DNA from 2 places in the Streptomyces sp. NPDC002896 genome. Region 1 is predicted to be linked to the other one. Evidence: riboswitches for the same ligand, from Rfam matches in the RefSeq annotation. Region 1 holds a riboswitch; the other holds the start of a gene.

Evidence for each region. A riboswitch is a leader RNA that binds a small molecule or an ion and turns the genes downstream of it on or off. The one in region 1 is predicted to bind glycine.
Region 2: it holds a riboswitch for glycine, as region 1 does, so the genes downstream of both, gcvP (aminomethyl-transferring glycine dehydrogenase) here and gcvT (glycine cleavage system aminomethyltransferase GcvT) in region 1, are expected to answer to the same signal.

What each region holds. Positions count from the first base shown of each region.
Region 1 covers NZ_JBEOVA010000008.1:154,196-161,573, forward strand. Annotated here, with positions in the region: gene ABT009_RS16585 (L-serine ammonia-lyase) at 1-971, opposite strand, end outside; gene glyA (serine hydroxymethyltransferase) at 1,104-2,366, opposite strand; gene gcvH (glycine cleavage system protein GcvH) at 2,429-2,806, opposite strand; gene gcvT (glycine cleavage system aminomethyltransferase GcvT) at 2,976-4,100, opposite strand; glycine riboswitch at 4,278-4,401, opposite strand; gene ABT009_RS16605 (AAA family ATPase) at 4,569-5,243, shown strand; gene ABT009_RS16610 (enhanced serine sensitivity protein SseB) at 5,562-6,329, shown strand; gene ABT009_RS16615 (enhanced serine sensitivity protein SseB C-terminal domain-containing protein) at 6,559-7,353, shown strand.
Region 2 covers NZ_JBEOVA010000004.1:498,867-506,244, reverse strand. Annotated here, with positions in the region: gene ABT009_RS09440 (DUF881 domain-containing protein) at 1-551, shown strand, start outside; gene ABT009_RS09435 (FHA domain-containing protein) at 1,051-1,584, shown strand; gene ftsR (transcriptional regulator FtsR) at 1,601-2,344, shown strand; gene ABT009_RS09425 (bifunctional nuclease family protein) at 2,420-2,893, shown strand; gene ABT009_RS09420 (MerR family transcriptional regulator) at 3,179-3,808, shown strand; gene ABT009_RS09415 (DNA polymerase IV) at 3,901-5,496, shown strand; gene ABT009_RS09410 (PRC-barrel domain-containing protein) at 5,412-5,789, opposite strand; glycine riboswitch at 5,939-6,034, shown strand; gene gcvP (aminomethyl-transferring glycine dehydrogenase) at 6,209-7,378, shown strand, end outside.

The sequences.
Region 1 (7,378 bases):
CCGACCGCGCCGGCGGCCAGCAGGAAGCGGACGATGCCGTCCTCGTCGGCGCCGGGCACGAAGTTCATGTAGTAGTGCAGGACCGCGGGGATGATGCCCGCTGCGCCGTTCGTGGGCGCGGTGACGACACGGCCGCCCGCGGCGTTCTCCTCGTTCACCGCCATCGCGTACAGAGTGATCCACTCCATCGCGCGCGCCAGCGGGTCGCCCTCGGCGCGCAGCTGGCGCGCGGAGTTCGCGGCGCGACGGCGGACCTTCAGGCCGCCGGGCAGGATGCCCTCGCGGGACATGCCGCGCGCCACGCAAGACTGCATGACCCGCCAGATCTCCAGCAGGCCCTCGCGGATCTCGTCCTCGGTGCGCCAGGCCTTCTCGTTCTCCAGCATCAGCGACGAGATCGACAGGCCCGTCTCGCGGGTGAGGCGCAGCAGCTCGTCGCCCGTGCGGAAGGGGTACTTCAGCACGGTGTCGTCGAGCTTGATGCGGTCGGCGCCCACCGCGTCCTCGTCGACGACGAAGCCGCCGCCCACCGAGTAGTACGTCTTCTCCAGCAGCGCCCCGCCCTCGGCGTCGTACGACCGGAGCGTCATGCCGTTGGCGTGGTACGGGAGCGCCTTGCGGCGGTGCAGGACCAGGTGCTCGTCGAAGTCGAAGGCGATCTCGTGCGTCCCGAGCAGGCTGATCCGCCCAGCCGACCTGATCTTCTCGACGCGCTCGTCGGCGGTCTCCACGTCGACGGTGCGCGGGGACTCGCCCTCGAGGCCGAGGAGGACGGCCTTCGGGGTGCCGTGGCCGTGGCCGGTCGCGCCCAGGGAGCCGTACAGCTCGGCGCGTATGGAGGCCGTCTGCGTGAGCAGCTCCTCGTTCCGCAGCCTGCGGGCGAACATGCGGGCCGCCCGCATCGGCCCGACGGTGTGCGAGCTCGACGGGCCGATGCCGATCGAGAACAGGTCGAAGACCGAGATGGCCACGGGGAACTCCTTGGGGTACTGCTGTGAAAAAACATGGGGCGGGGCACCGCGCGCAGTGCATCCGTTGCCGGATTCCGGTTTGTTCCAGTGTGCGCGGTGCCCCGTGGGGCCTGTGGCTACGAGCCGGTGTGGCTACTTGCCGAGGGCGGCGTAGAGCGGGTACTTCGCGGTGAGGGCGGCGACCCGGGCCTTCAGGGCTTCGGCGTCGTACGACGGCTTCAGCGCCTCCGCGATGATATCCGCGACCTCGCGGAAGTCGTCGGCCTGGAATCCGCGGGTGGCCAGGGCCGGGGTGCCGATCCGCAGGCCGGACGTCACCATCGGCGGGCGCGGGTCGTTCGGAACGGCGTTCCGGTTGACCGTGATGCCGACCTCGTGGAGGCGGTCCTCGGCCTGCTGCCCGTCGAGTTCGCTGTTGCGCAGGTCGACCAGGACCAGGTGGACGTCCGTGCCGCCGGAGAGGACGGAGACGCCGGCCTCGGTGACGTCGGGCTGCACGAGGCGCTCGGCGATGATCTTCGAGCCCTCGAGGGTGCGCTGCTGGCGCTCCTTGAACTCGTCGCTCGCCGCGACCTTGAAGGAGACCGCCTTCGCCGCGATGACGTGCTCCAGCGGACCGCCCTGCTGGCCGGGGAAGACCGCCGAGTTGATCTTCTTGGCGAGCTCCTGCGTGGAAAGGATCACACCGCCGCGCGGGCCGCCCAGCGTCTTGTGGGTGGTCGTGGTCACGACATGGGCGTGCGGGACCGGGTTGGGGTGCAGCCCGGCCGCGACCAGACCGGCGAAGTGCGCCATGTCGACCATCAGGTACGCACCGACCTCGTCCGCGATCCGGCGGAACGCCGCGAAGTCCAGCTGACGCGGGTACGCCGACCAGCCCGCCACGATCAGCTTCGGCTTGGACTCCTTGGCGAGGCGCTCGACCTCGGCCATGTCCACGACGCCGTTGTCGTCCACGTGGTACGCGACCACGTTGTACAGCTTGCCGGAGAAGTTGATCTTCATGCCGTGGGTCAGGTGGCCGCCGTGTGCCAGGTTCAGACCCATGATCGTGTCGCCCGGCTTCAGCAGCGCGAACATCGCCGCCGCGTTCGCCTGCGCACCCGAGTGCGGCTGCACGTTGGCGGCCTCGGCTCCGAACAGCGCCTTGATCCGGTCGATGGCGATCTGCTCGACGACGTCCACGTGCTCGCAGCCGCCGTAGTAGCGCCGGCCGGGGTAGCCCTCGGCGTACTTGTTGGTCAGTACCGAGCCCTGCGCCTCCATGACGGCCACCGGAGCGAAGTTCTCCGAGGCGATCATCTCGAGGGTGGACTGCTGGCGGTGGAGCTCGGCGTCGACGGCGGCGGCGACATCCGGGTCGAGCTCGTGAAGGGAGGAGTTGAGAAGCGACATCGAGGTCCCGTTCGGTGCGGCGGTCATTTCGGTGCGTCGGTCGGTACGGCCGGTCGCCTGGTTCAGTTACCGGAGAAGTCGGCGTACTCGTCGGCGGAGAGCAGGTCGGCCGGCTCCTCCGAGATGCGTACCTTGAACAGCCAGCCACCCTCGAAGGGGGCCGAGTTCACCAGCGACGGGTCGTTGACGACGTCCTCGTTGGCCTCGGTGACCTCACCGGAGACGGGCGCGTACAGGTCGCTGACCGACTTCGTCGACTCCAGCTCGCCGCAGGCCTCGCCCGCGGTCACCGTGTCGCCGACCTCCGGGAGCTGGGCGTAGACGACATCGCCGAGCGCGTTCGCCGCGTACTCCGTGATGCCGACCGTCGCGACGCCGTCCTCGGCGGCCGACACCCACTCGTGCTCTTTGCTGTAGCGCAGCTGCTGGGGGTTGCTCATGACCTGAATTCTCCTGTATGCGGGGGAGTGGTGGTGTCGCGGGTACCCCTGCTCTGGGGGTACCCCCCAGGCCCTTAAGGCACTGGGGAGAAGCCGAGAGCTTGGGGGAGGGTTCTGTGTGCGATCCGATCCGGCCCCGACGAGCCCCAGAGGACCGTCGGGCACGGCGTCACTTCTGGCGCTTGTAGAACGGCAGCGCCACGACCTCGTACGGCTCGTGGCTGCCGCGGATGTCCACGCCGACGCCGGGGGTGCCGGGCGCGGCGTGTGCGGCGTCGACGTATGCGATGGCGAGCGGCTTGCCGAGCGTGGGAGAGGGGGCGCCGGAGGTGACCTCGCCGATCGCCTTGCCCTCGGCGACGACCTGGTAGCCGGCGCGCGGCACGCGGCGGCCCTCGGCGATCAGCCCGACGAGCATGCGCGGCGGGTTCTTCTCGGCCCGCTCGGCGGCCTCGAGCAGGGCGACACGCCCCACGAAGTCACCGTTGTTGGAGGTCTTGTCGAACTTGACCACTCGCCCCAGACCGGCGTCGAACGGGGTCAGCGCGGTGGACAGCTCGTGCCCGTACAGCGGCATGCCCGCCTCCAGGCGGAGCGTGTCGCGGCACGACAACCCGCACGGGACGAGACCGGCCGGTGCGCCCGCCTCGGTGAGCGCCTGCCACAGCTTCTCCGCGTGCTCGGGCGCCACGAACAGCTCGAAGCCGTCCTCGCCGGTGTAGCCGGTACGGGCGATCAGCGCGGGGACACCGGCGACGGTGCCGGGCAGACCGGCGTAGTACTTCAGCCCGTCCAGGTCGGCGTCGGTCAACGACTTGAGGATGCCGGGGGACTCGGGCCCCTGGACGGCGATCAGCGCGTACGCGTCACGGTCGTCGCGCACGATCGCGTCGAAACCGGCCGCGCGGGCCGTGACGGCGTCCAGCACCACCTGCGCGTTGGAGGCGTTCGCGACGATCATGTACTCCTGCTCGGCGAGCCGGTACACGATCAGGTCGTCGAGGATGCCGCCGTCCTCCTGGCAGATCATGGTGTAGCGGGCGCGGCCGACCGCCACGGCGCCGATGTTGCCGACCAGCGCGTAGTCCAGCAGGTTCGCGGCGTCCGGCCCGGTGACGGTGATCTCGCCCATGTGCGAGAGGTCGAAGAGGCCGGCCCCGGTGCGTACGGCGTTGTGCTCGTCGCGCTCGCTGCCGTACCGCAGCGGCATGTCCCAGCCCGCGAAGTCGGTCATGGTCGCGCCGAGCGCGCGGTGCAGCGCATCGAGGGCGGTCTTGCGGAGGGCATTGCTCATAGGGGGGTGCTCCCAGGGCATGACAGGCGAGGTCGAGTCGATCCTCCCCATCTGTCATCGGAACCTGAGAGGTTCGCCACGAGCCCGGGGCCCGCGGCTTGCACCGTGGGTGGAGCCGCCATTCGCCTGGGCAGTAACCCGACTGCCCGGCTGTGACGGCCCGCTTTTCAGATGTGCCTCGCCCGCGCGGTATCGGGGCCTGAGAGATTCAAGGGAGGGACTTGCTCCTTCGGCGCCCCAGCCACGACCTGCCTGGATCTACCAGGACCTGGACGGCTGAGAGCTCTCCCGCGCGGATTCAAGCGGCCGGTATGCAGTTGGCGCGCCCATCATTGCACGCCCTCCGGGGCACTGTCCCAGGGGAGCAACAGGATTGTTCCGGGAGCAACGAGCCGGTAATGAGCTTGTCCCGCATTACTCTCTCTTTACACTCGTCAGGGCAGGGTGATGTGACCGACGGGGAGGACGATCACGGTGCACAGGACCAGCGCATACGCGACCACGACCGGGGTGGCGCTGCCGGAGCAGCCCGCCGCCACGGTCGCGAAGAACCGCGGCCGCCTCCCCGAGGCCGTCGTACGCGATCTCCGCGACCGGGCGGGCCGCGGGCCGCGCCGCCTCTCCTTCGCCGCGGGCGACATCGTCGTCGTGTCCGGACTGCCGGGCAGCGGCAAGTCCACGCTGATGCGGCGGGCGGTGGCCGGCGCACGCGTCGACTCGCAGGACATGCGCGACCACTGGGCCCGGCGGGTGCCCCGCCTGCTCCCCTATGCGGTCTACCGTCCCCTCGTCCGCCTCGCGCACTACGCCGGGCTGCGCCGTGCGCTGCGGGCCGGCAAGAGCGTCGTCGTGCACGACTGCGGCACGCAGACCTGGGTGCGCCGGTGGCTGGGGCGCGAGGCCCGGCGGCGCGGCTCCACCCTGCACCTGATGCTGCTCGACGTCACGCCGGGCACGGCACTGGCGGGGCAGCGGGAGCGTGGCCGCGGGGTCTCCCGGTACGCGTTCGCGCGGCACCGCAGGGCGGTGACGCGCCTGATCCGCTCCGTGGAGCGCGGCGAGCTGCCGTCGGGCTGCTCGTCGGCGGTACTGCTGGACCGATCGGCGGCGGATGTCCTGCGGGCGGTGGAATTCGACCGGTGAGCGATTCTCCTGCCGGTGCCGACGCCGAAGCGGCGGGCTGGGGGGGGGCGGACGGCTCCGCCTTCACCGTTGTGGGCAGGCGTTCCGCAGGGCGATGGGGGTCCCCCCTGCTCTGGGGGTACCTCCCAGGCCCTTAAGGCACTGGGGGAGAAGCCGAGAGCTTGGGGGAGGGTGGGCACAACCCGCGACGGCGGGTGCTTCCGCGTACCGCCTGGTTCCCGGGTGGGGGCGCACCCCACGACTGCGGGCGCCCTCGCCCAGCGCGCAGCGTTAAGGTGCGAAGCGCAGCGAACAGAGGCCCGAGCAGGTGGTAGGCACATGGACATCCCGGCGCACGCGCACCCCCATCCGCACGGCGGGTGGCCCGGCAACGAGCTGGAGGAGGTGCTCGCCGCCTCCCTCGGCGTCCCCTCGGCGGGTGCCCGCATCGTCGAGGTGCTCGGCCGCAGCCCCATATGGATTCCGCTGCCGAGCGGCGGCGGCCCCGACAGCCGCACCCTGGACCTGCCGACCGTGGAGATAGAGGGGCAGGCATACGTCCCCGTCTTCAGCTCCGAGCAGCAGTTCCGCCAGGTCGTCGGCGACCACATGAGCTACACCGTGGCACCCGCCGTCGACTTCGCGCGCGGACTGCCCCCCGGCCTCGGCATGGCCGTCAACCCGGACGGCACGGTCGGCATACCGCTGCCGCCGCCCGCCGTCGCCGAGCTGTGCCGGGTGGGACGCACACCCCTCGACGGTCCCGCGAGCGGCGGACGCGTACGCCTCTTCGAACCCGACTGGCAGGAGGACCCGGTGGACTTCCTGTCCGCGGCCTCCGAAGAGTTCGCGGACACCGGCATCGTGCTCACCGCCCGCCGCTGCCTCGCCAGCATCGAAGGCGGCGACCCGGTGCTCTTCGTCGGCGTGGAACTCTCGGAGTGGGAGGGCAGCGCCCGCAATGTCCCGATGGATGCGCTGGGCCGCGCCCTCGGCCGCGTGCCGGTGGCCTGGCCGGTGAACCTCGTCCTCATGGACGTGGCCCAGGACCCGGTGGGCGACTGGATGCGCGAGAAGGTGCGCCCCTTCTACCGCCGCGAGCACTGAGCGGCTCTCCGCCGGCCGCACCTGCGGCATCCGGTGCGTCAAGCCGCTGTCAGTATCGCCGCCTAACCTGGTTTCATGTCGGGGCGGGGGCGGAATTCCGGCCGGGGCCCGAGCGTCGGCGCCCGGAAGATGCAGAATGACTCCGTCGGGCCGCGGCGGTGAGCGTATGTGCGCGAATCCGGCGATCCCGTCGGGTCCGTAAGAGTGCGTCATGAAGGGGCGGTCAAGGGTGAGTGCGTCGGGCACGGCTGCGGCCGGGCAGGTCGAGCACATGCTGCGGCAGGTGACGCCCGGGCGTTACGACGCGTACGAGGCGTTGCTGCGTGCGCTCGCCGACCCGGCGACCGGCCAGGTCTGGATGCTGCTCTGGCACGGTCAGGCCGGATCTCCGGACGCCCAGTACGGGAACATGGAGGTCGGCGGGTTCAACTACGCCCCCTGCGTGACCTCCGCACAGGAACTCTCGGCCAGCGGCTGGAGCCGAGCCACCGAGGTCGTGAGCGGCCTCGAAGCGGCCCGCGCGCTGTACCCCGACAACTTTGGGCTCTGGCTCAATCCGCATGCGCCTGGCGGCGGCGTCGGCATTCCCTGGCTGGACCTGCGCCGCATCGCGACCGGGCTCGACCGGCAGCCCGCGGGCCCGCTCCGGCTCAGCGAACCGGCCATCGAGATCCCGCAGTTCTACGCCCTGCTCACGCAGAACGCCCACCGCACCCCCGCGGTGCGGTCGTTGCGCCGCGCCTGGGTGCAACCAGCCCTGGGCGCGCCCTATCTGGCGATCGGTCTCGATGTATACGACACCAGCCTGCCGGCGGTCGACTCGGTGCGGGCGATGATGCAGCAGTCGATCGGGGCCGTGCCGGACGGATTGCCGGTCTCGACCGTCGCGATGTCCGACGACCACGACCCGGTCGCGATGTGGCTCCGCGCCAACTCCCGGCCGTTCTACGACCGCGAGGCCCATGCGGCCCCGGCGGCACCGGCCGCGGGATACGGATATCCGCCGCCCCACGCCACGTACTGAACCGTTCCGCCTCGCCGCACCACCG
Region 2 (7,378 bases), on a different contig from region 1:
TCCTCGATGAACTCGACGACCGTACGCAGCGTCTTGAGGATGAGAAGCAGCGTCTCGAGGACCAGCGCACCGAGCTGGAGACCAGCTCGGACCAGGCCGAGGAGGCCCGCAAGCAGACCGTCGAGAAGGAACGCCAACTCGGCATTCTCGCGGGCACGGTGGCGGCGCAGGGCCCCGGTATCACGCTGACCATCGGCGACCAGAAGGGGACGATCGAGGCCGACATGCTGCTCGACGCCATCCAGGAGCTGCGCGCGGCCGGGGCCGAGGCCATCCAGATCAACGACGTCCGGGTCGTCGCTGGCACCTATCTCTCCGATGCAGACGGTGGTGGCGTGAGCGTCGACGGGAACAAGATCAGCCAGCCCTATCGTTTCAAGGTCATCGGCAAACCGCAGGACCTCGAGCCGGCGCTCAACATCCCCGGAGGCGTGGTGCAGACGCTGGAAAAGGAGCAGGCCACCGTGACGGTGACGCGCGCGGAGAAGATCGTCGTGGACGCCTTGCGACCCGCGAAGCGGCCTGACTACGCTCGGTCGTCCTCCCGGTGAAGCCCAGGTGCATGGGGGGTGCCGTGGCAGGGCAGGAGGTTGCGGGGGGTCGGCGCACCGGATGTGTGGTGCGTGGTGGAAACTGTCTGGTGGATACGGACGTTGTGAGGATGTCCGGGTCGGCCGGTGAGTGCAGTCAGGGTTCGTCCTGCCCCACGGGCGGGTCTGTTTCAGTCAAGGGGAATCGCCCGTGAAGTTGTTTGCGAAGTTGTTCGGCAAGAGCGCGCGCCAGGACGGTGGCAGTGCCACCGCCCGGCATCGCGCACCGAGCCATGGGGAGGCCGAGGCGCAGGGGGCCGAGCGCCCGCTGTTCCGCGACCAGGTCGCTGGTCCGGGTGGTGACATTTCGGGCGGTCAGGGCGCGTCTTCTGTTGACCCTGGCGCATCAGGGCGCATAGGTTTCGGGGAACCGTCAACCTCAAGTACGGGTGGAGGGTTTACCCCCGGCCCGTATGCACCCAATGCCCCTGCGGGGCAGCCGCGGCAGGAGGGTCCGTCCATGTCGGCCTTGGTATGTACGAGGTGCGGGAACCGGAACGCCGAGGCCAGCCGATTCTGCTCCAACTGCGGCGCCCCGCTGCGGACCGGAGCGGGTGAGCGCCAGTCCGAGACGACCTCGACGATCTCCATCTCGGGTATCGAGGCCTACGACGCGGAGGTCACCGGCCAGACTCAGCAGCCGGCGCTGTCGCCCGAGGCGCAGGCGGCGGTCGACGCGCTTCCGCTCGGCTCGGCGCTGCTGGTCGTCCGGCGGGGACCGAACTCGGGCAGCCGCTTCCTGCTGGACGGTGAGCTGACGACGGCCGGCCGGCACCCGCAGAGCGACATCTTCCTCGACGACGTCACCGTGTCGCGCCGCCACGTGGAGTTCCGCCGCGGAGCGGACGGCTCGTTCACGGTCGCCGACGTGGGCAGCCTCAACGGCACGTACGTCAACCGGGAGCGGATCGACTCGGTCGTGCTGTCCAACGGCGACGAGGTCCAGATCGGCAAGTACCGGCTGGTCTTCTACGCGAGCCAGCGGGGCATCTGACCTGTCAGGAAGGTCCATGCTGCAAACACCGAGCGGCGGTGCCGGGAGCGGCACCGCCGCAGCGGAGGGTCGGCTGATGAGCATCGGCACCGTGCTGAACGTGCTGCGGGATGAGTTTCCCGAGGTCACGATCTCCAAGATCCGCTTTCTGGAGTCCGAGGGCCTGATCGAGCCGCAGCGGACCCCGTCGGGCTACCGGAAGTTCAGCCCGGAGGATGTGGAGAGGCTCGGTCACGTCCTGAGGATGCAGCGGGACCACTATCTGCCGCTGCGGGTGATCCGTGAGCATCTCGACGCCCTGGAACGCGGTGAGCCCGTGCAGCTGCCCTCCGTGGGCAGGCCGCGTTCGGACGCCGACGGCGAGACTCCGGCCGGGGTCCAGGGGCCGACCGCTGCCCGCGTGGGCCGGGCCGAGCTCTTGGCGGCCGCCGAGGTCGACGAAGAGCAGCTGGCGGAATGGGAGTCCTACGGCCTCATCGCTCCGCTGCCCGACGGCGGGTACGACGCGGAGGCGGTGACGGTCGCGGCCCTCGTGGTGGAACTGGGCCGTTTCGGGATCGAGCCGCGCCATCTACGGGCGATGAAGGCCGCCGCCGAGCGGGACGCGGGCCTGGTCGACCAGGTCGTGGCTCCGTTGCGGCGGCACCGTAATCCGCAGACCAGGGCGCATGCGGAGGCGCGTGCCAAGGAGCTCGCAGGGCTGACGGTGAAGCTGCACTCGGCGCTCGTGCAGACCGCCCTGGGCGTACGCCTCCACTGATTTCGTACATGCTCGAACGGTGCCTGTGGAGTGCTCGACTACCCAAAGGTGCCGGGCACGGCCTAGGGTTGCTGTGTGAACGAGCTCGACGTCGTAGGTGTCCGGGTCGAAATGCCCTCCAACCAACCGATCGTGCTGCTGCGTGAAGTGGGAGGCGATCGGTACCTCCCCATCTGGATCGGGCCTGGGGAGGCGACCGCGATCGCTTTCGCCCAGCAGGGCATGGCGCCCGCGCGACCGCTGACCCACGATCTGTTCAAAGATGTGCTCGACGCGGTCGGCCAGGAACTCAGCGAAGTGCGCATCACGGACCTGCGCGAGGGCGTCTTCTACGCGGAGCTGGTGTTCGCGAGCGGAGTCGAGGTCAGTGCCCGGCCCTCCGACGCGATAGCGCTGGCGCTGCGCACCGGGACGCCGATCTATGGCAGCGACGGTGTGCTGGACGACGCGGGGATCGCGATCCCGGACGAGCAGGAGGACGAGGTGGAGAAGTTCCGCGAGTTCCTCGACCAGATCTCGCCCGAGGACTTCGGAACCAACAGCCAGTGAGTCCGGCGGGCCGGTGAGGGACGCTTGCCCACCGTGGCCCTCAGTCGTCCGGTCCGGGCCACGGTCAGCTCGGCAGGTGCCTTGCCGTGGCCGATGGGTGGCGGGCCGTGGCCGACGGGTGGGGTGGCGCCCGCTGTCAGTGCATTCGGCTAGCCTTTCCCCACGGTGAGGAACGGGAAACCACTCGTAGGGTGATTATCACTCGGCGTGCCGAGTGTGGCGATCGTTGACGCACCCCTGGTGACTGCCTACCGTCGAGAAGGCGGGTCAAGGACGGAGGTCGGCGTGAGAAGCAGCGGCGACGGTACGGCTGGGGGTGGCCCCGGACGGGGTCGGGTGGAGGCGTATCCGCTCCACAGCAGCGCGGCCGACCACACTCCGAAACGGCGGGAAGCAGTGTTGGGTAACGGCGGTGTAGCGGTCGAACAGATTGGCTACCGCGGTCCGACGGCCTGCGCGGCAGCTGGCATCACCTATCGGCAGCTGGACTATTGGGCGCGCACGGGCCTCGTCGAGCCGAGCGTGCGGCCGGCATACGGCTCGGGCAGCCAGCGGCTCTACAGCTTCCGGGACGTCGTCGTTCTGAAGATCGTCAAGCGGTTCCTCGACACCGGTGTGTCCCTGCAGAACATCCGCACCGCGGTGCAGCATCTGCGGGAGCGCGGGTTCCGGGACCTGGAGCGCATGACGCTGATGAGTGACGGCGCGACGGTCTACGAGTGCTCGTCGCCCGACGAGGTCCACGATCTGCTGCAGGGCGGGCAGGGCATCTTCGGGATCGCTGTGGGCGTGGTCTGGCGGGACGTCGAGAGCGCCCTGTCGCAGTTGCACGGGGAGCGCATCGACACCGGGGAGACGCTGGTCGGACACCACCCCGCCGATGAGCTCGCAAGGCGCCGTAACCGCGCTGTGTGAGCTGCTCCCAGCGGGGCGCCTGCGAGCTGCCGGCTGCTCCCAGGGGCCGCCGGTCCGGGGCATTGTCAGTGGCGTGAGGCAGCATCGGTGATGTGAGAACCGCGCCCACCATCCTGCATCTGGACATGGATGCCTTCTACGCCTCCGCGGAGCAGGCGGCGAAGCCCAGCCTGCGCGGAAAGGCCGTGGTGGTGGGCGGACTGGGGCCCCGAGGAGTCGTCGCCACCGCCTCGTACGAAGCCCGTGCGTTCGGGGTGCACTCCGCGATGCCCATGGCCCAGGCGCGCAGGCTCGCGCCCAACGCCGCGTATCTGGTGCCCCGGTTCGGGCTGTACCGGGAGATCAGCGAGCAGGTGATGGGACTGCTGCACCGGCTGTCGCCGCTGGTCGAGCCGCTCAGCCTGGACGAGGCCTTCGTGGACCTGGAGGCAGGGGGCACGGGCTGGGACGAGGACTCCGCGCGGGCCACCGGAGAGCGGCTGCGGGCGGACATCAAGGCGCTCACGGGGCTGACCGGGTCCGCGGGGCTCGCCGCGTCGAAGATGCTCGCCAAGATCGCCTCCGAGCAGGCCAAGCCCGACGGCCTCGTGCTGATACGGCCCGGCACGGAACGGGCCCTGCTGGGCCCGATGTCGGTGCGCGTGCTGCCGGGCGTCGGACCGGCCACCGGAGACCACCTGCGGCGGGCCGGGATCACCACGGTCGAGGAGATCGCCGAGGCCGGTGAGGACGAGCTCGTACGGCTGCTGGGCAAGGCGCACGGGAGCGCCCTGTATGCGATGGCGCTGGCGCAGGACGAGCGGCCCGTGGTGGCCGAGCGCGATGCCAAGTCGGTGTCGGTCGAGGACACGTACGACGTGGACATCCATGACCGTGTGCGGATCCGACTGGAGGTGCAGCGGCTCGCGGACAGGTGCGTTCAGCGGCTGCGGGGCGCCGGGCGGTCTGGGCGGACGGTGGTCCTCAAAGTGCGGCGGTACGACTTCTCGACGCTGACCCGGTCCGAGACCCTCCGCGGTCCCACCGACGATCCTGCTGTGGTCCGGGAGGCCGCGGGGCGGCTGCTGGAGGCCGTGGACACCACTGGTGGGGTGCGGCTGCTCGGGGTCGGCGTGAGCGGGCTCGCCGACTTCACACAGGAGGATCTGTTCGCCCAGGCGGCCGGCGAGCGGTCCGAGGAACCGGAGCACGAGGACGCGGCGCAGCAGCCGGAAGGGGAGGCGCCGGTGCCGGCCGAGCGGCACTGGATGGCGGGTCGCGACGTACGGCATGCCGAGTACGGCGCCGGCTGGGTGCAGGGGAGCGGTCTGGGGCGGGTGACCGTGCGCTTCGAGACGCCGGGCTCCCCGCCCGGCCGCGTACGGACGTTCAGAACCGACGATCCGGACCTGGAGCCGGCCGAGCCGCTGCCCCTTGTGCCCGAACCCGGAGATTCGGGCCCGAGCGCTGGGCCAGGCGGGGAGGCTCCGGGGCCCGGAGACGACGAGGGCGGCATCGAGCGGGGCGGCGAGTACGGGAGCGCGGGCGGAGAGCGCGACGGTCCCGCCGGGCCGGATCCTGCGGGGCGCGAGAGCCCGCGAGTCGGACCGGGAGTGGGGCAAGGTCAGGTGTCGTCCGAGTCCGCCAGGCGGCCGAAGTCGCGGTCAGGGGGCGGTGCGGCACCCGAGTCCGAGACATCCAGCCCGTAGTGGTGGTAGAGCTGCAGTTCCTGTTCGGGGGAGAGATGGCGGCCCACGCCGAAATCCGGGGCGTCCTTGATGAGGGCGCGTTCGAAGGGGATCTGCAGGGTGCCCTCGACCAGCTCGCTCGGCTCCAGGGGGACGAAGGCGTCCCTGGAGAACAGGCCCGTGCGGATGGCCGCCCATTCCGGGATGCCGGTCGCGTCGTCGAGGTAGACCTCGTCGACGGTGCCGATCTTGTGTCCGTTGCGATCGAAGGCCTTTCGGCCTATCAAAGTGCGCGGATCGATGTCGGTCTGCACGGGCCCTCCAGCTGCTCGCCACTCATCCGTAAGCACTACGAAAGAGCACATCGGGCAAGGCGGCCACTCGAAGCCTCGGGTGGGGCATCCGTCGGGTCCCGGGGCGAGGCCCCGGGCCAAGCCCTCGCTGGTACGCTGACATCGGCTGCTGACCCCGTGCGGGAGAGTCCTCCGGTCCCGATCGGAGGCGCCGAAGGAGCAAATCCTCCCCGGAATCTCTCAGGCCCCTGTACCGCACGGACGAGGTCACTCTGGAAAGCAGAGCGGGCGTCGACGGCTTCCGCTCTCACCGACGGTGAAAGCCGGACGACATGTGCGCGCCGGTGAAACTCTCAGGTTGAGATGACAGAGGGGGAGGCCGTCCGGGCACCCGCGCGTGGTGCCCACGAAGGTCGCGTCAGACCAGGAGGCCTCCGCACATGACCGCCAACCGCATTCCGCTCTCCCAGCTGGAGCAGGGCATCCCGTTCGAGCAGCGGCACATCGGGCCCGACGCCGGGGAGCGGGCCAAGATGCTCGCCCAGGTCGGGTACGGCTCGCTCGACGAGCTCACGGCGGCTGCCGTGCCCGAAGTGATCAAGAGCGCCGATGCCCTGGAGCTGCCCGGTGCGCGGACCGAGGCCGAGGTGCTGGCCGAGCTGCGCTCGCTCGCCGATCGCAACCAGGTCCTCGACTCGATGATCGGGCTCGGCTACTACGGCACGTTCACCCCGCCGGTCATCCTGCGCAACGTCATGGAGAACCCCGCCTGGTACACCGCCTACACGCCGTACCAGCCGGAGATCTCGCAGGGCCGGCTCGAGGCGCTGCTGAACTTCCAGACGATGGTGGCCGAGCTGACCGGGCTGCCCACCTCCGGTGCCTCGCTGCTCGATGAGGGAACGGCGGCGGCCGAGGCCATGGCGCTCTCGCGTCGCGTCGGCAAGGTCAAGAACGGCGTGTACCTCATCGACGCCGACGCCCTGCCGCAGACCATCGCCGTGATCGAGACGCGCGCCGAGCCGACCGGCGTCGAGGTGGTCGTCGCCGACCTGTCCGAGGGCATCCCGGCCGATGTCGCCGAGCGCGGTGTCGTGGGCGTGCTGGTGCAGTACCCGGGCGCCTCCGGCGCCGTGCGCGACCTCAAGCCCGTCATCGACCAGGCCCACGAGCTCGGCGCGATCGTCACCGTCGCCGCCGACCTGCTGGCCCTCACCCTGCTGACCTCGCCGGGCGAGCTGGGCGCCGACATCGCCGTCGGCACCACGCAGCGCTTCGGTGTGCCGATGGGCTTCGGCGGCCCGCACGCCGGCTACATGGCGGTCCGCGACAAGTTCGCCCGCAGCCTGCCCGGCCGTCTGGTCGGTGTGTCCGTCGACGCCGACGGCAACAAGGCGTACCGCCTCGCGCTGCAGACCCGCGAGCAGCACATCCGCCGCGAGAAGGCCACCAGCAACATCTGCACCGCGCAGGTGCTGCTCGCCGTGATGGCGGGCATGTACGCCGTCTACCACGGCCCGGACGGCCTGAAGGCGATCGCGCAGCGCACCCACCGGTACGCCACGATCCTCGCCGAAGGGCTGCGGGCGGGCGGCGTCGAGGTCGTGCAC